Regions from separate parts of the Pseudomonas sp. LB3P25 genome, predicted to be linked through region 2. Evidence: riboswitches for the same ligand, from Rfam matches in the RefSeq annotation. Region 2 holds a riboswitch; the other holds the start of a gene.
What was found. A riboswitch is a leader RNA that binds a small molecule or an ion and turns the genes downstream of it on or off. The one in region 2 is predicted to bind cobalamin.
Positions count from the first base shown of each region.

Region 1: another riboswitch for cobalamin. It lies ahead of cobO (cob(I)yrinic acid a,c-diamide adenosyltransferase); the one in region 2 lies ahead of ACYZTW_RS19400 (CbtB domain-containing protein).

Region 1 is NZ_CM142711.1:5,343,724-5,347,127, reverse strand. It holds gene ACYZTW_RS24590 (PQQ-dependent sugar dehydrogenase) at 1-715, opposite strand, end outside; gene ACYZTW_RS24585 (hypothetical protein) at 784-1,368, opposite strand; cobalamin riboswitch at 1,523-1,754, shown strand; gene cobO (cob(I)yrinic acid a,c-diamide adenosyltransferase) at 1,836-2,447, shown strand; gene ACYZTW_RS24575 (cobyrinate a,c-diamide synthase) at 2,444-3,404, shown strand, end outside.
Region 2 is NZ_CM142711.1:4,257,686-4,261,089, reverse strand. It holds gene ACYZTW_RS19410 (cobalamin biosynthesis protein) at 53-466, opposite strand; gene ACYZTW_RS19405 (CbtA family protein) at 463-1,170, opposite strand; gene ACYZTW_RS19400 (CbtB domain-containing protein) at 1,182-1,385, opposite strand; cobalamin riboswitch at 1,506-1,734, opposite strand; cobalamin riboswitch at 1,986-2,200, shown strand; gene cobW (cobalamin biosynthesis protein CobW) at 2,303-3,364, shown strand; gene cobN (cobaltochelatase subunit CobN) at 3,368-3,404, shown strand, end outside.

The DNA of each region.
Region 1 (3,404 bases), 1.1 Mb from region 2:
CTCGACCTTCTTCCTTGTCCATGCCGTTTTCCGCAACGTTGCTGTTGGAGCCTACCGTGACGTATAGCTTGCTGCCGTCCTTGCTGGCGATGACGTTTTTGGTCCAGTGGTGATTCAGCGTACCGCCCGGCAGGTCGATCACCTTCATCGGCTGCGACTTGATCGCCGTCTCGCCGTTTTCATAGTGGAAGCGCAGCAAGCGGTCCGTGTCGGCGACGTACAGGTCATTGCCGACCAGGGTCATGCCGAAGGGTGAGTTGAGGTTTTCCAGGAACACTGTGCGGGTTTCGGCGATCCCGTCGTGGTCCTTGTCCCGCAGCAGCGTGATGCGGTTCGGGCTCGGTACTTTGGCCCCGGCACGGCCCATGACTTTGCCCATGACCCAGCCACGAATGCCTTTGCCGTCATCGGGTTTGGGCGGTGCGTTGGTTTCGGCGACCAGCACGTCGCCGTTAGGCAGCACGTAGAGCCAGCGCGGGTGATCGAGGCCTTCGGCAAAAGCCGCCACCTGAGTCCCCGTCGCGGCGATCGGTTTCGCGCCGTTCGGCCAGCCGATCGCCGGGGCGATGTTCATCGTCGGGATCAGGGTCTTGTTCGGTTCTGGCAGCTTGGGTGACGGGCCGGTGCCGTCGGAGACTTGCAGCCTGGAGGTTTCACCACAGGCGGCAAGCCCTCCGGCGAGCACGATGACGAGAACGAGCTGGGGCTTGCGCATGCTGATCTTCCCTATGAATGCATTGACCTAATCAATAGAGAAGCGCCGGTGCGCGATGGTTCAACCGGTCAGCCGCGGGCTTCCTTGAACAGCACGGCGATGCCGGGGTGATAGTTGCCGGCTTCATTGCGCAACTTGCGATAGGCATAGGGGAAGTACCAGGCTACCGCGCAGGTGTGTTCCTTTTGCAGGTCGTCGACCATGTCCTGGAGTTCTTCCGGGGTGGCGCTTTGTTGAGCTTTTTGCGGCGCGACGAACAGGCAGCCGAGTTTCAGGTCGCTGGCGTAGCTGATGCGCTTGGCGTCGTTGGTGATGTCCTGCAATGCTTGAGTCAGGTTCAGGCTGTTGACGCGTGGCCAGCGCTGGGTTGCTTGAAGGTAAGCGCGTTCTTCGCTGGTCGCGATAAACAGATCGGCGCGGCCATTGCGTTCGCCTTCTTCGGTCTGTTTACGGGTTGGCGTTTGTTGCAGCGTAACCATTTCCGCCATCCAGGCCGCGGCGGAAAGCAGGCTCAGGTTGGCTTTTTCGTCGAACCAGTAAGGCGTGTCGTTGTCGCCGCGCACGGCGTTGTAGCGGTCGATACAGTCAAACCAGCGTTCCAGCACCGGTCGCAGGAATTCCAGCTTCGGATTGCTGATGATCATGCCTTGCATGTGGCTCACCCTTGTTATTGTGTTGTGAGGTTGTGGCTCTTTGATATCACTGCTGAGAGTGTGGCACAAGATTGGCGTCAGATAATTGATCGACGGCAGTTATTCGCTCGCAGGCTGCCCGTCTTCAATTGACGCTCCATCCCCAACCCTCTAACCTTCGCGGCTTGTTTCAGGTGCTCTGTGACCTTGGTCGACAGAGTGAAACAGGGAAGCCGGTGAGCGATCTCTTCAATTCATGAAGGCTCACGATCCCGGCGCTGCCCCCGCAACGGTAAATGAGTGAAGACTGCGCCTTGAGCCACTGTGTTGATATCAACATGGGAAGGCGCGCAGCCAGGCCAACGCCGCTCATGAGCCCGGAGACCGGCCTGATCCATCCAGCGGCATCACGGTGGGCGATGCCAGGCTTCTTGCCGTCTATTCTTGTGCCTGCCCGCCGTTATCCAGCCTCAACGGAGAGCTCCCCCATGACTGATACCCCCGATCGTGACGAACGTCATCTGGCGCGCATGCTGCGCAAAAAAGCCGTGATCGACGAACGCATCGCCAATTCCCCGAATGAATGTGGCCTGCTGCTGGTGCTGACCGGCAACGGCAAAGGCAAAAGCAGCTCGGCCTTCGGCATGCTCGCCCGGTCCATGGGCCACGGCATGCAGTGTGGCGTGGTGCAGTTCATTAAAGGGCGCAGCAGCACCGGCGAAGAACTGTTCTTTCGGCGCTTTCCGGAACAGGTGCGTTTTCATGTGATGGGCGAGGGCTTCACCTGGGAAACCCAGGATCGCCAGCGTGACATCGCCGCCGCCGAAGCCGCATGGGCGGTGTCCCGCGAATTGCTGCGTGATCCGTCGATCGGCCTGGTGGTGCTGGATGAATTGAACATCGCCCTCAAGCACGGTTATCTGGATCTCGATCAAGTGCTCAGCGACTTGCAGGCCCGTCCGCCGATGCAGCACGTGGTGGTGACCGGTCGCGGCGCCAAGCCGGAAATGATCGAACTGGCCGACACCGTCACCGAAATGGGCGTGATCAAGCACGCGTTCCAGGCCGGGATCAAAGCGCAAAAAGGCGTCGAATTGTGAGTCAACCACGTCATTGCCCGGCGGTATTGATTGCCGCGCCGGCCTCCGGTCAGGGCAAGACCACCGTCACCGCCGCACTGGCCCGTTTGCATCGCAATCAGGGGCGCAAGGTGCGCGTGTTCAAATGCGGCCCGGACTTTCTCGACCCGATGATTCTCGAGCGCGCCAGCGGTGCGCCGGTGTATCAACTGGACATGTGGATGGTCGGCGAGCAGGAAAGTCGTCGACTGTTGTGGGAAGCGGCCGGCGAAGCCGATCTGATCCTCATCGAAGGCGTCATGGGCTTGTTCGACGGTACGCCGTCCAGCGCTGATCTGGCGCGACACTTCGGTGTGCCGGTGCTGGGGGTGATCGACGGCACTGCCATGGCCCAGACCTTTGGCGCACTGGCGTTGGGGCTGGCGCGTTATCAGCCGGACTTGCCGTTTGCTGGCGTGTTGGCCAATCGTGTTGGCACGTTGCGGCACGCGCAATTGCTCGAAGGCAGCCTGACTGAAGGCTTGCGCTGGTACGGCGCGTTGTCCCGGGAAACCGGGATCGAATTGCCGAGTCGACACCTCGGTCTGGTTCAGGCCAGTGAGCTGAACGATCTCGATCTGCGCCTCGATGCGGCAGCCGATGCGCTGGCCAGCAGTTGCGAAGTCGCGCTGCCACCGGCGGTGGAATTCGCCGCTCCTGATGTGATCGCTGTCGAGCCTCTGTTGGCCGGCGTTCGTATCGCTGTAGCCCGTGACGAAGCGTTTGCCTTCACCTACGGCGCAAGCCTGGATTTGCTGCGGGCCATGGGCGCTGAGTTGCTGTTTTTCTCGCCGATCCGTGACACGCAATTGCCGGAGGCAGATAGCCTCTACCTGCCAGGCGGTTATCCCGAATTGCACCATGTGGCGCTGTCAGAGAACACCACAATGCTGACTGCAATCCGCGCTCACCATGCGGCGGGCAAACCGTTGTTGGCGG
Region 2 (3,404 bases):
AAGGCTCCAGATGAAGATTGCTCATGATCGAAGGCGGGGATTATCGAGGATTTTAGGCGGCGCCGGCCAATGCCAAGGTGGCCTGGGCATATTTTTGTCGGCAAATCAGCAATTTTGCCGGTGCCTGGGCCAACTGTTCGGCCAAGGCCAGGGCGGCACTTTCCGCGACGCCGTAGCAGCCGGTGCGTTCGAACGCGATGTCTGAACGATGGCTAAGTTGCGGTTGATAGACGGACAATTGTTCGCAGCTGAAATACTGCAAGGGTAACGCAAGCTGTTCGGCCAATTCGATCAGGCCAGGTTCTTCGCGCTTCAGGTCGATGCTGGCCAGGGCCTTGATCTGGTGAAGTTCGATTTTATGAGCCTGTAACGCCTGATCGAGCAGCGCCCGCAGCGTACTGACGGGGCAGCCGCGCTGGCAGCCCAGGCCGACCACCAGGGGCGGCGCTGCGCTGGTGTCACTCATGCGTGGTACTGACCATCGCTTTTGCGGCGGAACAACCAGGCACTGATCAGGCCCAGGGCCAGCCAGAATCCCATGTTGGTCAGCTGCGAAGCGATTTTGAACTGAGTTTCCAGGGCTTGCGGAGCGAGCATCGAGTGGACTTCCGGTTGTGGTGCGCCGATCACATGAGGAACAGCCAGAATGGCCACGCCGAGCACTTTCATCAGCCAGTGACGGCTGAACACGATCAATGCGATGCCGACCGCGGTGGAGGCAGCTGTGCCTATCCACCAGATTTGCCGTTGCGCCAAATCAGCAGCGGCAGTGCCCGGCAACTCAGGCGGCAGACCGAGGGTCGGTGCCAGCACGAACGTCGCGTAACCGGCCAGGCCCCAGAGCAGACCTTGGGAGGTTTTGGTCGGAGCGCGCAAGGTATAGAGGCCGGCGAGCATCAGCGCGAAACCGACCGCTACCACCAGGTTGCCGCCCGTGGTGGACAGCACGCGCTGCCAGCCGTCTTCCGGTTCCCAGGCTTCAGCATCGTGAGTGTGAGCGGCGACAGCACCCGCGGCGTGTTCGTGAATCTCAACAGCGGCGGGCTCGGATTTTTCGTAAGTCTCAGCCTGCAGAATCAGCGGAGCCACCCAGAAGCTTTGCAGCAAGGTCAGCAGCAGGGCGGCCAGGAGCCCGGTGAACCCTGCGGTTTGCGCAATACGCTTGATCATGTCGGCAGGTCTCAATGGCACGGGAACGCAGAGCTGTGGCGGGTATCGTGCGCGGCATTGTGCACCGCTTCGATGTGCGAGAAACCGGCGAAATACACAAGGCTAGCGCCAAGGATCGACGCACACACGGCGGCGGTCAGGCGTTGAGTCAGGGTCGTGGTAGTGCTGGCGGTGCTCTTATCAGTGTTGCTGCCGGTGCTGCTAATGATCGACATGGCGCTTCCCTCTGGTCTGTCAGGGGGTGAATAGAGCGCATGGAAGACCCCTGCGAATCGGGATCGCAGAGGTTCAAACAGCGCCCGCCCACCGCGGGTTTGTTATTCAGTGATCGTAATGGTCACTTTGTGTTGCGGGCCGGTCTCCGGGCTCACGAGGGGCACTGGCTTTCGCCTTGACCTGCAAGCATCACCTTCCCATGCCGAACTGCTGGCACAGTGGATCTGACGCTTCGCTCGCTTACCGTTGCGGGGGCAGCACCGGACTGACATGACTTTAGAGTAAAGCACATGATTCACCGGTTTCCCGTTTCACCCTGTGAAGGGCACCCGTAACAAGGCGTGTAGGAGAGCATGGGCGGGGGTTGGGCGTCAATTGGCATGGGTTCTCAACTCTGTGGTGAGGTGGATATCTGCGGTGAGGGTATTTATCTGTGGCGAGGGGATTTATCCCCGTTGGGCTGCGAAGCGGCCCCCTGCATTCTTCAGGCTTACCCCGCAAACAGGTCTTGCGACGGCTTCGCCGCCGAACGGGGATAAATCCCCTCGCCACAGGGATCGCAATCAACTTCTGAACATTGACCCGCCCCCACACGATGCGTAGCCTTGCGCTTTCGAGGTTCTTCGGCGTCTGCCGAAGCTAAGAAGGGAACGCGGTCGATGCCGCGGCTGCCCCCGCAACTGTGAACGGTGATGTTCGCTGCCACGCCACTGCAAACCCTGTGCAACGGGTTCGCGGGAAGGCGCAGCGAATGCCAGGCCCACAAGCCCGGCAAACCGTCAGCCAGGAGACCTGCCTCGACACAGATTCTCACTTTCAACCGGGCGGGGTGATCCGGTGGCGAACTGTTCAGGCACGCGCGTCCGCGTTGCCGGTCGTCGTCCCGTATGCCCGCCACCTTGCCAAAGGGCATCCGATGAAAACATTGGCCAAACTCCCCGTCACCATCGTTACCGGCTTCCTCGGCTCGGGCAAAACCACCTTGCTGCGGCACATGCTCGACAACGCTCAGGGCCGCCGCATTGCGGTGATCGTCAACGAGTTCGGCGAGCTGGGCATCGACGGTGAAATTCTCAAGCAGTGCTCCATCGGCTGCACTGAAGAAGAAGCCAACGGCCGCGTATACGAATTGGCCAACGGCTGCCTGTGCTGCACCGTCCAAGAAGAATTCTTCCCGGTGATGCGCGAATTGGTGGCCCGTCGCGGCGACCTCGACCACATCCTCATCGAAACCTCCGGCCTGGCCCTGCCAAAACCGCTGGTGCAAGCCTTCCAGTGGCCGGAAATCCGCAGCGCCTGCACCGTTGATGCGGTCATCACCGTGGTCGACAGCCCAGCGGTCGCCGCTGGCACCTTCGCGGCTTTCCCGGACCAGGTCGATGCCCAGCGCAAACTCGACCCCAACCTGGACCACGAATCGCCGCTGCACGAACTGTTCGCCGACCAACTGGCCAGCGCCGACCTGGTGATTCTCAACAAGGCCGACCTGATCAGCCCTGAAGACCTGGCCCGTGTACGCCTGGAAGTCGCTGAAGAGCTGCCGCCCGCGGTGAAAGTCATCGAAGCCAGCAGCGGTCGTCTGCCACTGGACGTGCTGATCGGTCTCGGCGCCGGTTCCGAAGAACACATCGACAGCCGTCACAGCCATCACGATCACCACCATGAAGGCGAAGACGATCACGACCACGATGCTTTTGATTCGATTTCCATCGAACTGCCGTCAGCCGACGAAAGCCTGCTGCTGGACGCGCTGACCCAATTGGTGGTCCAGCACGGCATCCTGCGCGTCAAAGGTTTTGCGGCGATCCCGAACAAACCGATGCGCCTGCTGATCCAGGGCGTGGGCACGCGTTTCGACAAACACTTTGACCGTCAGTGGGGCGCCGATGAAGCGCGCACCACGCGCCTGGTGTTGATCGGCCAGGAATTGGACGCCGCGCTGCTCGAAACGCAATTGCGCGCTGCGCTCAGCGTTTAAGCCATGCACCTGCTCAGGACCCAGCCCGGCGGTTTCGTGT